2 regions of the Ferdinandcohnia sp. Marseille-Q9671 genome follow, and region 2 is predicted to be linked to the other one. Evidence: riboswitches for the same ligand, from Rfam matches in the RefSeq annotation. Region 2 holds a riboswitch; the other holds the start of a gene.
The links. A riboswitch is a leader RNA that binds a small molecule or an ion and turns the genes downstream of it on or off. The one in region 2 is predicted to bind cyclic di-GMP.

Region 1 (8,058 bases), on a different contig from region 2:
TAAGTACAAGGAGCTTGAGAAGTACTTGTTAGATGAAGTGAAAAAGTATAAAGAGCTTGTCGACGAAAGCCAACCTGGACTTGGGTGATATAAACGTGAAAAAACAATCCGATCAGGGTTGTTTTTTTATGGAAAAAAGCTCTTGCAATATAAAATAAATTCAAACATTTGTCACAAATTTGTCACAACTTACCTTTGAAAAATTTGCCGAATAGTGTAAAATGGATTTTAATTGGAAAATAAGATTGGTAGGTAAAAAGTATGAGTTTTCAAATAGAATCTGAACAACTTTTAAAAATTATGGTAGATATTCAGAAAAAGGTTGAAGAAACGGCTTCTCTTACAACCGAAGAGGTCATGCGTGATCTAATTGGTAGACTGAAAGAATGTCAATCTGCGTAAGTACTTTTGGGGATTATCCCCATTTTTTCTCGCTACAGAAATAGCCCCTATTTTTAACCCTCAAAATGTAAGCCCTTTCCTAAAAATCGAACTTATGAGAAAATAGAGTAATAGATAAATAGGAGGAACAAATATGACAAAAATTCGTTTTGGTATATTAAGTACGGCAAAAATTGCGCGAACTACGTTACTGCCCTCAATGGAAAGAGCGCATAATGTAGAAGTCGTGGCAGTTGCGAGTGAGAGCGGGAAAGCTGAAGGCTTTGCAGCAGAACATGGAATCGAAAAGTATTATGATACATATACAGAACTACTACAGGATCCGGAAGTTGATGCAGTCTACATTCCACTTCCAAATCAACTACATAAAAAATGGGCAATCGAAGCTGCGAAGCACGGCAAACATGTACTTTGTGAAAAGCCAGCAGCGTTGAATTCTCAAGAAGTTGAAGAAATGGAAAAGGTGTTTGCAGAACAAAATGTTACCTTTATGGAAGGGTTTATGTATCAATTCCATCCACAGCATACTCGAGTGAAGGAAATCATCTCAGCAGGGGAAATCGGAGATGTAAAGCTAATTCGTTCCACTTTTTCCTTCCCCCATGCAATGAATCCTGATAGCATTAAACTCCAGAAGCATCTTGGTGGCGGGGTATTGTATGATGTGGGCTGCTATTGCATTCATGCTAGTCGTTTGATCACAGGTGAAGAGCCAATTGAAGTGACTGCAACAGCTAGCATCCATCCAACCCATGAGGTCGATGTTACAGCAGCGGGTACACTTACGTTTGAAAGTGGAATTCTTGCAAGCTTTGACTGCAGCTTTGAACAACCGTTTAAGGCTCAATATGAGGTAGTTGGTACAAAAGGTTCTATTTTAGTGGGGCGTGCCTTCCGTCCGGACAACCAAGAAGGAAACGGACTGATTGAAATAAGCACGGAAGCAGGTGTACGTGAAGAGACTGTTCAAGGTGACCAGTATAAGCTTCAGGTAGAGCATTTTGCTGAGTGTGTGTTATCAAATAAGCAGCCAATGTATTCTGTGGCCGATACAATCAAAAACATGCGTGTGATTGAGCAGGCATTGGAACAAATCAAATAACTAAGTATAAAAAGTCAGCACTAGCTGGCTTTTTTTCTTCCTTATTTTGTGGTTAATCTTTTTTATTTTGGGATACGTTTGAAATCCTCAATTCTTCATCCTCATTCTATTCTTTTTTTCTAGTAATCAGGTATATCTATGAAAAATATGTCAATACTAGATTACTAGAGAAGATAGAGTCGAAATGAATGGAGGAATATAGTATGAAAGCGAATCTTGAATTACCAGAGGTACTACCAACTAGTAAAGAGGAATTTTATAAAATGCTTCTTGATTTGGTAGTCAAAAAGTAACAGAAATGACATGTCGAGTATTGTTGGAAGACTCCATAACTTGTATACTAGGACTTAGAAACTAGTATAATTGAAGAAAAGGCAAACTCTCCGAAAGGATAGGACGCAAAGCTGAGGGTCTACCGTACAATTTGTACCACGATAGCCTAGCTGCCAATAATGTATAACGTTATCGGGCCATTCTTGTGTGATGGCCTATTTTTATGTGTGAAGAATGTATGATTGTTCTATTCTATTCTTTTATTTTCTTAACTACTAGAAGGGGGTTGCATATATATGAAAAGTATTAGAATGAGACTAACTGTTAGTTTTTTTGCCATCATCATACTTTGTATAGGTCTATCGGTATATAATTTTGTAGCTGTTTCAAGTATGAATGATAAAACCAAGGAGATTACTTCTACCGAGCTATCTGAACTTATCGAATATGACACGTTGAAATACAATATTGCACAAAGTATTGCCTTGACAAGGGGTTATGTTCTGTACGGAGATAAGTCCTACAAAGAGGAATTTGGCATGTATTCGGTGGAATTTGATCTGATGAAGAAAAAATTGGCTAATGTGAAGGACAAAGAGGTACAGGAGCTTTTAAGAGCAAGCAATAGCTGGAAAGAGCAAATTAAAAAGGATGTCATAGATGTTTATGATAACGGTGATGCAGAGTTAGCTAAACACAATCTTCAGGTTTATATTCAGCCTGCTGCAAGTGGCTTAATGGAGCGTGTAGAAAATCTAGCACATAATAAGGAAAGACAGATTGTATCAACAGGAGAAAATGTTGTGAGTTATGGTGAATCCGCGAATCTAGTGGGACTCATTATAGCAGGAATTGTGATTGTGTTAGGAGCTATCATTTCTATCTACACATCAGAGGTTATTTCAAGACCGGTGAAGCAAATTGCCAATCGAATGAATGCGATTTCGAAGGGTGAGCTTCAATCCGAACCGATAAAAACGAAGCTAAAGGACGAAATCGGTCAACTCGTTACTTCGGTTTATTATATGAATGAATATTTAAGGAGCGTCGTCAAGCAGATGTCTGTTGTATCAGATAATGTGACGGGGCAGAGTGAGGAATTGACCCAGTACGCGGATGAGGTTATGGCTGGTAGCCAGCAAATTGCTGTCACGATGGATGAACTTTCACGTGGTGCGGAGGATCAAGCAACATCTTCCACTACCTTAATTGAAAAGATGTCTCATTTTTCACAGGAAATCATGCAGGTTGCTGTAAAAGGGGACGACATTAAGGAACAGTCTCAAGGGATGCTTAAGATGACAAACGATGGTAGTGCATATATGGAAACGTCCATTGGACAAATGAACAGCATCAATGAAAAAATGAAGCAATCGCACGCACTGGTTGTAGGGTTAGACCATAAAACAAATGAAATTACAAAGCTTGTGAATGTGATTCAGGAAATCGCAGGTCAAACCAATCTACTTGCACTAAACGCGGCAATTGAAGCAGCTCGTGCGGGTGAACATGGGAAGGGCTTTGCTGTTGTGGCGGACGAGGTTCGTAAGCTTGCCGAACAGGTTGGAAAGTCGGTTGCGGAAATCACGTTGATAGTAAAAGATATTCAACAAGAATCTAAGCAGGTTGTGCAATCATTAGATGACGGCTATCAATCTGTTGAAGAAGGTACAGTTCAAATTCAAACAACTGGAAAAACCTTTAATAACTTAAAACAGACAATCGAACAAATTGGCGCACAAATTGAAACAATGTCAGCTTCATTGTATGGAGTGCTTGATGATACACAAGTAATCAGTGGTTCGATCGAGGGAATTGCGGCTGTAGCAGAAGAGTCTGCAGCAGGTGTTGAGGAAGTATCAGCAACAGCCCAACAATCGAGCAGCTCAATGGAAGAAGTCGCTAGAAGCGCAAAACAACTAGAAGAAAACGCAGGCGAACTAAACTCCTTAATACAACGCTTTAAACTAAACTAATCAGTCAGCAGAAAGCTTGGGGAATGGACCTCAAGCTTTCTTTTAATGTGGATGAGGGAATTTACTATTTGGGACAGGGGGACAGGTCCCTTGACCCAGCAGGCTGTCAAACATGTGGGACAGGGGGACAGGTCCCGTGACCCAGCAAGCTGTCAAACACTTGTGGGACAGGGGTACAGGTTCCTTGACCCAGCAGGCTGTCAAACATGTGGGACAGGGGGACAGGTCCCGTGACCCAGCAAGCTGTCAAACACTTGTGGGACAGGGGGACAGGTCCGGTGACCCAGTAGGCTGTCAAATCCATGCTGAGCCATGGGGACAGGTTCCTCGACCCAGCTGACACTAAGACCTCTTTTTAGGAAAGGAGCAAAACATAATGTTTACATGTCCGTGTTGTGGTTTTAAAACATTAGATGAAGCATTTGCATATGATATTTGTGAAATCTGCGGCTGGGAGGATGACCCGACGCAGCAAGATTACCCTGGGTTAGATTTTGGTCCGAATGAGGGCAGTTTATGTGAGGAGCAGGCAGAACTTTTGAAGAGAATACCTGCAGAACGTATTAACTATAATGGGTATGTGCGTGATAAAGAGTGGAGGCCGCTTTTGGCAGATGAATGTATTAACCCCGAGGCAACGATTGAAACGGGTATGGATTATTTTAACTTAATCGGTGAAGAGGAAATGGTTTACTATTGGAAAAGAAAGAAATAGAAAAAAGGATGCAACAATAGCATCCTTTATTCCACTTCACTTATTTTTACATTACGAAACATGAATTTTGTTTTCTCGGCTTTATTAGTGAGCACCATCGCGTCAATTTGAGAGGTGGTCTCCTGGAGTTCCACCTCTAGCTGGATGGTCCGCCATGAATCATGCAAGGCAATCACAGGTGAGACCGTTTCCGCTAAAAATGTGCCTCGTGGATCGGTCTCATCTACATTTAAATAGACGGCACCTTCACCCTTCACCTGAACTTGATACAGAATAGTCATTCCACCTTTCACGCCACGCGGTGAAAAAACAAACCCTTCGTTTTCCTCTTTGCCTGCTGTTTTTACCTCAAATGTACCATCCTCCACCTGTACCACCGTTGCACTGACACCGAAAAATGGAGATTTTTCCGCAGCTGAAGCTGGGGCAACAGCGATGAAAAGCAGTAATACTATACTAAAAAATAATGTGCGTTTGTTCATAGGTACCTCCTTTGGGCGGAGGACAGGTTCTGTGTCACAGAATGGGACAAGGAACCTGTCCCCTTGTCCCACTTAGTATATGGAAAAAGGAGGGAAACATGTACGGTTTAGAAGGCTGCAGGAATTGGGAGTTTGAATAGGCTGTTTTCTAAATCAATCTCACCTCTTACCATTAGGAAATCGGATGTTTCATATTCGACCGGTGTGAAATTCTCCTCAAACAAATCAGGGCTAATGTACAGATGGAGCTCTGTAAAATTATCTGGTATAACCGAGCATAGTTGCTTAAGTGTTGGCATTGTTGGTCCAACGATATCATACAGCTCACAGATTCCTTCATTCACTCTGAAAATAAGTAGTACATTCAAATCAGGTGAGTAATGCACCATTTTATGTAGGGTTGGGTTATACATGTTAAGGTAGAAAGATGATTCATATGCCAATGGATAAAACAGTTGAGAACTTGGGACATTCTTTTTAAAAAGGCTTTGTATGGTTTCTGCGTCACTGCTGTTAAAAACATCTAGAGGTACTAAAGGATTGTGGTACTGTTTTGGAAGACTAAGTTTTTGCACAAAATAATGTTCTCTCAAAACTCGAAACCCATACTTTTCATATAGCTTTGGGTTTGATGTTAGTAAAAATGAAAGTTCAAAATGGTTGTCAATGTGTTCAAGTGTTTGTTGAAACAAGGATTTCATCAATCCTTTTCCACGATAATCGGGATGAGTCATAACAGATTGAATTCCAGCTACTGTTTGCATTTTTCCATGAATCATCATCGGCATTTCAAACATTGATACATTTGCGACGGCTTTCTCAACTTCAAAAAAGGTAAAGGGTGTGTACGTTGGATCCCAAAATCCTCTTGCGTAAAAGTCCTTGAATGTATCGACTTCGATTCCAAAAACCTTATCAAATAACGGATAAAGTTTTTCTCGAAGGTCTTGATTATTTGAGTAATTCGATTTCAACTGTAATTGCATTATCGTAATCCCCCCAATTAAAGAGTAAAAAAACAACCGGCGTATAACCGGTTGCTTCTTTTGTACCTATTTTATTTCCAGATGCTGCTTGAGTCTAGAAGAAACTGCCAAGCGTTCTTCTTCTGACACAATGTAGTACCATTTATCTAATGTTTGCCCAACACCATTGATGCTAAATTGTTCAATGTTGTGACGTGCGTTTTTATAATTAGATTGAATTGTCTTCATCTCATCAAAGGAAATATCTGTTTTTACATTCGTTCCAAGTGCGCCCAAAATATCATCCACTTTTGTGACAGTAGAAAAGCTTGCACCTTTGTCAATAATTCCTTGGATAACCTGCTTTTGACGATCCTGTCTACCGAAATCTCCACGAGGATCATCATAACGCATACGAGCATAAGCGAGTGCTTGTTTCCCATTTAACGTTTGTGTACCTTCTGCGAAATTAGCTCCATCATAAGAGAAAGCAAATTCATTGTTAACCTGGACACCACCAAGTGCATCTACGATTTGTTGAAGTCCTTCCATGTTCACTCTCACGTAATAGTCGACGGGAACATCTAAAAAGTTCTCAACCGTATCTATCGTCATGTCCACGCCACCAAAAGCATATGCGTGATTGATTTTATCTTGAATCCCTTTACCGATGATCTCCACACGTGTATCACGCGGGATACTTAGCATCTGCATGGAATTTGTGTTTGGATTAACAGATACCAAAATGAGCGTATCGGAACGACCTCTGTCTCCGGAGCGTTCATCAACACCCATGAGCAAAATTGAAATTGGATCCTTTTTCGAAATATCAATATTATTCGCGCGTTTGTCAGATCCATCTCTGTCCTCATGCATTTTTCCAACCGTACTTGCAACAGATTGATATAAATAAGCGGCATAACCACCGACTGCTAACACTAAAAGAAGAGCAATAATCCCAACAACTTTTGGCCATTTCTTTTTCTGTTTCTTCTGTTTCGAATGGCGCTCTGTTCGACTCATCGTAATCAACACCTTTTTCATAGAATACTAGCTGTATAAATAGTACACATGTATTAGACGTTTGGGAAGAGAAAAAGTTACATATTTGTTGAAATTTAAAAGAGTGGTTCGAAATTTGTCGAATAAAATTTGTATCTTTTCGTGAAACAACCCAATTACTTATCGGAAGACCTAGTGAAAATCTATATTTAGTTTATGTATTAACGAAAAGATTATTTACCTATCCAATAACTACCCTCTAGATTTCAGTTTTGAAGAATAGCATCGATTTACCAAGATACTAAATTTTCAAAATTTAATTTACAATTAAAATCAAGTGTGGTATTTTATACATTAATTAGTCATATATTAGGATTAATTAAAGGAGGTGGAAAAATAAACAGGAATAGTAAGCCGATTAGCACGTGTCGGCAAAGGTTTTGACAAGATTACAACTTAAAAAGGGGGAGAAACATGAGTGGTCTAGATTGGGGAGTCATAATCGCATTTTTCTTACTAATGGTTGTTATTGGGTTTTGGTCGTTTAATAAAGTACAAGGGTCGAAGGATTTCTTTGTGGCAGGCGGAAAGCTTCCTTGGTGGTTAGGCGGAATTTCGCACCATGTTGGTGGATACTCAGGCGCAGTGTTTGTAGCGTATGCTGGATTAGCGTATACACACGGATTTAGTTTGTATGTATGGTGGGCACTACCGATTTTTGTTTCCGTTATTTTAGGTGGTTATATTATTGCACCAAGATGGTCAAAGCTGAGAACCAAACTTGATATTGAATCACCGACAGAGTACCTAGCCATGCGTTACAATGTACCAACCCAGCAATTGGTCGCGTGGAGCGGCGTACTTGTAAAATTGTTTGACGTTGGTGCAAAATGGGCAGCAATTGGACTTTTACTTAATGTATTTACGGGTATCCCAATTATTTATGGAATCTTGTTATCTGGAATTGTTTCTCTTATTTATATTACCGTTGGAGGTATATGGGCGGATCTATGGACAGATTTCGCACAGTTCATTATCCAAATCGTAGCGGGTATTGTCATGTTCTTTGTTGTGTTAAGTCAAATGGGTGGATGGGGATCTATTACCGGCATCTGGGATAAACTCCCTGAGGCAAACAGTC
Region 2 (8,058 bases):
TCTGATAAACACCAGGCTTATCAAATGGAGCTGTTTCATCAACCTTCTCGGGATCAATTGTTTCCATATTACTTGGAGGCCCCATTTCTAACGCAAAGGTTTGATAACCTGTTACAAGCATGAACGCCATGATCATACCGAAACTTATTGTTAGCCATATCTTTTCATCAAGATGCATTTTTTGTTTCATCATTTTCCCTCCTAAAATCTAGACATAAATAATCCAAATAATAATATATACGTAGCAAGAATGACTGCTCCAACCACTCCGACAGAGATCCAAGTTCCTACTAGTGGTCCTTGATATTCTCCACCTTCTTTTTTATTTCGGTTTACTTTTGAAGCTCCCATCCAGTTCAACCTCCTTATGTTCTTCTTACTTACATCTTAATTAGTAACCATTCTCAAAGAAGTGAACTGAATCACACATTAGCTGTAATATTTATTACACCCCCATGAGAAAAGGACGAGAAAATTGAATTTTCTCGTCCTTTTAAATATGTAAATCAATATAAGAACCGCGTTAATTCGGCATTTTCATCCTTTTTGATTTGTATGGAAGATAGGCATTTGCAAAATTGACAAATTGATGAACATACATTTTCTTACACAAAAAAACCTCCAGCTTTGGAGGCTTCTGTTTATTCTATGAGATATGATATACCAAAAAGCGCTCATAGCTGTTTCTCTCATATAATCCAGGAATGATAATTTCTTTCTTAAACTGAAAGGCTGTATGATTTTCTAAAAAATAAGTGTAATCCGCTGATCCATAGTAAAGAATAATTTCTATTTCACGTGGATTCTGCTGTAATGACCGAACGATATTGTTAATGATATGCTTAAAAACCTGTATCGAAAAAGGGTTGAAAAAGTAAAATCGATTATCTAATGGATGTATTCTATAATCCTGTGCCTTACAATGATGAATATTGATCTCCTCTTTACGCGCACCCGTCTTTTTCAAATAACGGTCTCTGTTATCAAGTGCATCCTGGAAGAGGCTCTTCTCTACTTCTATCCCGACGACAGATACTGAGAAAAAATGATGAATATAAAAAAGCAATCTACCCTTCCCACACCCAAAATCAACCACCCGATCATCACTTTTTACTTGATATTGTTTAAAAAGTGCATCAAGTCCCTCATATGGTGTGGGTTCGTATCGATGGTTATGAACGGAGGAGCTAAATCCCTTTTGCCCTCCACTCGTTTTTACATGTAAAAGTGCATCAGTATAGTAATCATTCATTGGGTTATTCCTAATCTCCTTATACTACCTTTAAAGTGATATCCCTTTATTCACATACTTTAGCTTTTCAGGATTTCGAATTAAAAATATGTGACTGATTTGGTTATTTTCTGTTTCAAAGCATACCACATTCTCAGGTTCGTTATTTCTCTTTATTATAATACCGATTTCCCCATTCACATTTGCCAAATCAATTTCCATAGTATCATCATTCCCAAACTTTCGAAGAAGCCCCAATATAAATTGTACAACCCTTTCTTGAGATACAATTGGTACTAAAGCAGCTTTCACCTTACCACCTCCATCTGAATAGAGAACAACATCGTTGGTGAGCATGCGTAACAGGCCTTCTGTATTTCCAGTTGCTGCTGCATAGAGAAAGGATTGAACAAACTGGTTTAACTCTTTTTCGTTCCTTTTTACATATTTAGTATTGTTATAGTTTAGTTTTTTCCTGGCCCGACTTAACACTTTTCTACAGTTTGCCTCTTCTTTTTCTAGTATTGACGCAATTTCACCATACTCATAGTCGAAAGCTTCTCTTAAAACAAACACTGCTCGTTCGACCGGGTTTAGTTGCTCCATCAGAGAAAGTAATGCATACGAAATTTCATCCTGTCTCAGAACTTCATGCAAGGGATCTTCATTTTCAGATATTATGAGTGGTTCTGGTAGCCAAGGGCCTATATATACCTCTCTTTGCTTTTTTGCTGATTTCAAATAATCAATAGAACGATTTGTAACCATTTTACAAAGATACGCCTTCTTACTCTCAATTTGTTCACGGCTCGCTTTCTCATAAGCAAGTAGAACATCATGAACAATGTCCTCAGCCTCTGTAATCGTTCCAACCATTCGATATGCAATCGCAAAAAGCAAAGGCTTATATTCACTATAAGATTGATTATCAATCATGATTTCCAACACAACCTTCCGCGCCATATTGTTCTATGATATATTCGGCAGCCTGCCTACCACTAGAAAACGCTGCATCTACAAGCATTCCCTCATGTCCCACCCAGTCACCTGCCACATACAAACCAGGTATCTGGTCTACTTGTGGTTTTGGTCTTCCATGAAAACCATTCGTCTCTGCTAAAACGGTGTTGTGAGAAACAATCATAGTAGGAAGATATCTTTTATAAAGGACAAATTCCTCCCAACCAGGCTGAATTCCTCCTAAAAAGGAAATTAACTGATTTTGTATTTCCTTTGCATCATCGGTATCTGAAGGATTTCTATATTTCATAACATGTACAATCTGATAATCCTGCAAGCTAAGCTTTGCTATTTTTGAATGATTTGAAAAGTAAAAGGGATTCTCTAAATCCATTGCAAAATTAATTTTAGGATTCGGAAGTTCTGATAAAACGAGATCCATACATGCGACACGAACTGGATTACGCTCCTTTAATTTCCGTAAAATAGAAAAACTCTCATGCCCCTCCAACATAGCATAGGTTTCATCAGGACTAGCCGTTGATAGAACGTTTTTAGCAAGAACTGCTTCATTATTTGTATAAACCTTTAGTTGAGGTGAAAAACCACTTATCATTTTCACATTTGCCTCTCTATAAAAATATACTCCAAATGATTCTGCTTTCTCCTCAAGCTGTCGTATCATACTTTGCCAACCATAATGGAGGTACATTGCATTTCCTAATTGTAGTTGCTTTAACGCAGCGCCTGCACTCAATCTATTTGGATCGTTTGAATAAGATGATAATCGAGTTAGCATTAGAATAAGATGCTGTGCCACTTTATCTTTAAACTTATGCTCTACCCAATGACGTAATGGTATATGTTGAAGGTTTTCTGTATCTATTTTTTTGTAGTTGATAAAGAAAGTGAGTAGTTCTTTCTTTGCCTTCCAATTTAAGAGCGGACTGGTTAACAAACTATAAGGAGTTGCAGGAATATCATAACAAATGCCATTCTGAACAATCTTTCCCTTCGTGGGAACGACACCTCCCTTAACATATATCCCCAGCTCCTGTAATATCTCCATTGATCTACCTTTTGTATATAATGCATGTGGACCCAGGTTTAAAAAGGAGTCCTCCTTCTCTGTCGTTCTTCCTCTCCCACCTATGTTTTTAGATTTTTCTAATACAAGCACCGACTTCCCTGCACGCGCCAAGTATATAGAGGCAGTTAGACCAGCCACCCCACTACCGATAATGACACAATCCCATCTTTTTTCTTCTAATTGCATCCTGTTCACTCCCATTGTTCGATTTATACCTAAGACGATTGAACAATCGAATTTGTGACAACAGGTTCTGAGTTTTCAATAGATTACGTCTCCTCGACATGCAAAAAACCCCGCCACTTAGAAAGCAGCGAGGTCTATCCATTTCTTACCCTATATATTTCGGGAGTGTCACAAGTACCATCGACAAAAAGATAATCAAAATATAATTTACAGAATATAGAAAATTCCAGCGTGCCCATTTATTATCATCTTTTACTGAAAAACCTTTAATGCTTAATATCAACCACCCTATATTAAGGAAGGTTGCGATGACAATAAAAGTTGTTCCGAGGTCATCTAAAAAGAAAGGCAACGGAAACAAACAGGCGACATAAAATAAAAAATGCTTCTTTGTTACCTGAATCCCCCGAACTACAGGAAGCATTGCAACACCCGCAGCCTTGTACTCATCATACTTTCTGATTGCAATGGCATACGTGTGTGGCATCTGGAAAATAAATAAAATGAAGAACAATACAATTGGAACTGTATGGTTAATTGGTGCAACTGCGGCCCATCCCATTAATGGGGAAACGGCACCTGATACACTGCCAATCACCGTATTAAATGTATATTTTCTCTTTGACCACATCGTATAAGGTACAACATAAGTGAACCATCCTACTAATGTATAAATGACTGCCTCTAGTGTTGTAAATGATAAGAGTACAAAACCTAGAATGGTACATATTATCCCTAAGATTAATACAGCTTTTAACGAGAAATGCCCTGTTACAGTTGGACGTTTCTTCGTTCGATCCATGACCGTATCTATATCAACATCATACCAGTTATTTATGATTAAGGCTCCCGCCATAACAAGGGTACTCCCGAGCATCGTAGATAGAAACAATCCCACATTTTCCTGAAAGGAAGCACCTGTAAAATAAATTGCTAACCAAAAACCAGAAAATACGGGAAGTACGTTAGCAAGTAAAACCCCTGCTTTAAAAAGGGACCTAAGATCAGCCATAAAAGATGTTGTCTGTTTATTTGTTTCTGTTTTCATTTTGGTATCCTCTTTCCTACCTTCTATTACTAAGAACACTTTCTTAAAGTATACTATACCACTTTTAAACAGAATAACTTTAAAAATTACCAGTTATCCATATAACGTTACTATTTTAGACTAATTTACATCATGTTCCGAATTCTCTATATAGAATTGAGGATTGTTTTTGGTAGTTGAATCCACGGCCGCTAAAGCCATAATTTACCTTATTAATTTTTTATAAATAACCGAAACCATTTACCTTTTCCATCGTATATAGAAGAGAAGATTCAAAAGCTTAATTCTTCTTGATAGGGTATAATGGATAATAATAAAATGAATCTTACTAACATATGGAGGTATACAATAATGAAAAAGGTAATATCAGCATTTCTAGCACTTTCACTTATTCTCTCGCCTGTTGGAAACATTGTTTTTCAAGACCATTCAACAACTGTTGAGGCGAAGGGGTACAAATCAGGTAAAAAAGGTTTCAATAATAATATAGGTAATACGAATAAATCAAACTTCCAACAACAGAAAAAGGACAACACTACTACGAATAAATCTACTGCTACAACCACTCCAAAAGGCGGATTAATGTCTGGCGGGTTAATGAAAGGCCTTATGCTTGGTGGTCTTGCTGGATTACTATTCGGCGGTCTTTTAGGTGGAATGGGAGCACTCGGTTCATTTCTTGGCCTAATGATTAATGTTCTAGCGATATATGTTCTATTTTCCATCATTCGCAAAATCTTTGTTCTTATTAGAGACAAGAAGAAAAAAGAGACTGATCCATGGAGAAGCTAATTCTTTCTGAACAAGAAATCATCAATGCAGTATGTGTCTATATTGGATTGAAGAAGCAAGTGAAACCTGAAGAGGTTGAAGTTGAGCTTATGTATGATGACGACTATGGATTTTCTGCAGAGGTCTATGTAAACGAGCGTAAACAAGTTCTTATCATGGCAAACCTTATCGAAGCTATTCGTCTATTGCTCGGGGAGTTTATGGGTAAAGACCCTTATGCAGGGATTAAGCTAGTTCTAGATGATGAAGAAGGTATAATCGCACATATCAATTAAATAAAGACTCATCCTTTTTGGATGAGTCTTTTTATGCCTTTATATCCGCTATTATCATACGGTTTTTTCCACTTTCCTTTGCAGCATATAGCGCTTGATCGGCTGCTTTCTTCAAAGCATCGACAGTTAACCCATGATGAGGATACACACCTACACCTGTACTTATCGATACAGTAATTCTTTCACCCTCAAGTAAAACCGGATGCTCTACATAGTACGTTTTTAATCTAGAATAAATACCTTCTACACTCTGGTCGTTTCGAGACTTGATTAAAATCATAAATTCATCACCGGCGTAACGATAACCCTCTATGAATTTATCACATACAGACTTCATTCCATCTGCTAACACCTTCAGATATAAATCTCCCGCATCGTGACCAAATTGATCATTCACCTGTTTTAAATCATCGGAGTCAATCATCATTACTGTAATTTCTTCATTTCCACTCCGAAGTAACTGTGCTAAATCCTCATGGAATGCCCGATGGTTTTTTAAACCTGTTAATTCATCCGTTCTCGACATAGTATAGATTTTTTCGTATAATCTTGCAGTTTCAATTGAGTTAATTACTTGTGCTCCAATCATTTGGAGTAAGTCCTCATGCTCCTTCCGATAGGCAAAATCGCGAAAACTTTGAGCTGAAATAACTCCTTTTACCTGATCATCAATAACCACTGGCACAAAAAGGCAGGAACTCGTGTCTTCCTCTCCTTCACCCATTGTCATGTCATATTCATGATTTTGACTTTGTTGTTTTAAATGAACGATTTCTCTCGTTTTGATTACCTTTGACGTATAATTCTCACCAAGTTCTACTATACTTGGTGGAGCTGGCTCTCCGTTATCCATAATAAAAACCAAATGAACATATGAATCTCCTGGATTATACAAGGCAATATAAAATGAATCCGTAGGCATTACCTGAGAAACCATTTCATACGATTTTTGGAGAAGGACACTTTCATTTAATGTTTTGCTACATATTTGGGCAAATTCATGTAGGATGCGATAATGCTTATTCATCCAATGCATATTTTCCATTTGTTCATTCATTTCCTGGAGCTGCGTTAAAAGTTCATTAGTTTGTTCCTTTTCTTCGCTTCCCTGATACGTACATTCAAAAAAATCACGAACCTCCTTAGATATCAGGTTTTTCTCAGAACCAACCTTCTCAATTAGTTCACTCAATTTCTTTAGTACGTTCAGATTTTTAGCAGCTTGGACCTCTTTATCCATTTGTAATCACTTCCAAAAATTTTTCTATCCAAAAATCTAGTAAACTAGTAGCTATAGTTGGTATAAAAAAAAGACTAATCCAACCGATTAATCTACGTTTCTTTGCGTTACGAGTTATCCTCGGCAACTGGCTGGCATGTCAACGTTGGTTTGACGTAGCCCCTATAGTTTTGCGTCTTCATCTTTCAATGAATTTGCCTTGTCGATATTCTATTGTTATATCAAAAATGAATTTTTTAAATTATAACTTAATTATATTTGTTATTTCTACTTTGGTCAATTAAATCAACACTTATTTTTCCAAGTAATGTGAAATATATCCTATGAAAAATCTCCTATATCACTTTCCTTATTTAGTCATATCTATTACATTTAGTATTGTTATTGAATTATTTCACAATTCGTGTATAATTATGCCGGATTGAGTCTGAAATGCACAATGGCTCCGCCTATTTGGCGACAAGCACAAGAAAAGTGCAGACGAAGGCGTTTTTTGCCTTAAGAAGCAATTTGCTTAAGCCGATGACGCCTGGAGCTAGACATAAAAACAGCTTGAAAAATTTAATATTTAATAGAAAGAAGGGGGTTGCTATGAATAACATACCTATTATTCAATTTAAAAATGTTACCAAACAATATGACAACGATCCCGCTGTCCTTAATAATGTAAGTTTTGAAATAGAAAGAGGAAAATTTTATACACTTCTTGGACCTTCTGGCTGTGGTAAGACGACGATTTTACGATTAATTGCAGGTTTTATTGAACCCTCTAATGGCGAGGTTTATTTTAACGGTAAAAAGGTAAACACTGTACCCGCTAACAAACGTCAGGTTAATACTGTTTTTCAAGATTATGCTCTATTCCCACATCTAAACGTTTTTGAGAATGTAGCATTTGGACTTCGTATTAAGAAAATGAAGAACGCTGACATCGAAGCGAAGGTGAAGGAAGCATTAAGCTTTGTTAACTTAAAAGGCTATGAAAACCGTGAAATTAATGAAATGTCAGGTGGTCAGAGGCAGCGTGTTGCAATTGCACGTGCCATTGTAAATGAACCTGAGATTATCTTATTAGATGAACCTTTATCTGCATTAGACTTAAAACTTCGAACGGAAATGCAATACGAGCTCCGCGAACTGCAACAGCGACTCGGTATTACGTTTATCTTTGTTACACATGATCAAGAGGAAGCTCTAGCCATGTCAGATGAGATTTTTGTATTAAATGAAGGAAAA

Region 1: it holds a riboswitch for cyclic di-GMP, as region 2 does, so the genes downstream of both, ACWNMY_RS09495 (methyl-accepting chemotaxis protein) here and ACWNMY_RS12995 (diguanylate cyclase domain-containing protein) in region 2, are expected to answer to the same signal.

The regions. Positions count from the first base shown of each region.
Region 1 is NZ_CDRJTA010000001.1:1,895,212-1,903,269, reverse strand. Features, by position in the region: gene ACWNMY_RS09510 (SEC-C metal-binding domain-containing protein) at 1-88, shown strand, start outside; gene ACWNMY_RS09505 (hypothetical protein) at 262-402, shown strand; gene ACWNMY_RS09500 (Gfo/Idh/MocA family protein) at 536-1,504, shown strand; cyclic di-GMP riboswitch class I at 1,868-1,955, shown strand; gene ACWNMY_RS09495 (methyl-accepting chemotaxis protein) at 2,074-3,753, shown strand; gene ACWNMY_RS09490 (CPCC family cysteine-rich protein) at 4,130-4,468, shown strand; gene ACWNMY_RS09485 (hypothetical protein) at 4,495-4,950, opposite strand; gene ACWNMY_RS09480 (GNAT family N-acetyltransferase) at 5,058-5,936, opposite strand; gene ACWNMY_RS09475 (LCP family glycopolymer transferase) at 6,003-6,938, opposite strand; gene ACWNMY_RS09470 (sodium:solute symporter family protein) at 7,392-8,058, shown strand, end outside.
Region 2 is NZ_CDRJTA010000003.1:53,405-61,462, reverse strand. Features, by position in the region: gene ACWNMY_RS13035 (cytochrome c oxidase subunit II) at 1-190, opposite strand, end outside; gene ACWNMY_RS13030 (hypothetical protein) at 202-351, opposite strand; gene ACWNMY_RS13025 (SAM-dependent methyltransferase) at 647-1,252, opposite strand; gene ACWNMY_RS13020 (RNA polymerase sigma-70 factor) at 1,283-2,167, opposite strand; gene ACWNMY_RS13015 (phytoene desaturase family protein) at 2,160-3,467, opposite strand; gene cyoE (heme o synthase) at 3,613-4,515, opposite strand; gene ACWNMY_RS13005 (hypothetical protein) at 4,867-5,307, shown strand; gene ACWNMY_RS13000 (YxcD family protein) at 5,295-5,582, shown strand; gene ACWNMY_RS12995 (diguanylate cyclase domain-containing protein) at 5,614-6,822, opposite strand; cyclic di-GMP riboswitch class I at 6,942-7,031, opposite strand; gene ACWNMY_RS12990 (ABC transporter ATP-binding protein) at 7,414-8,058, shown strand, end outside.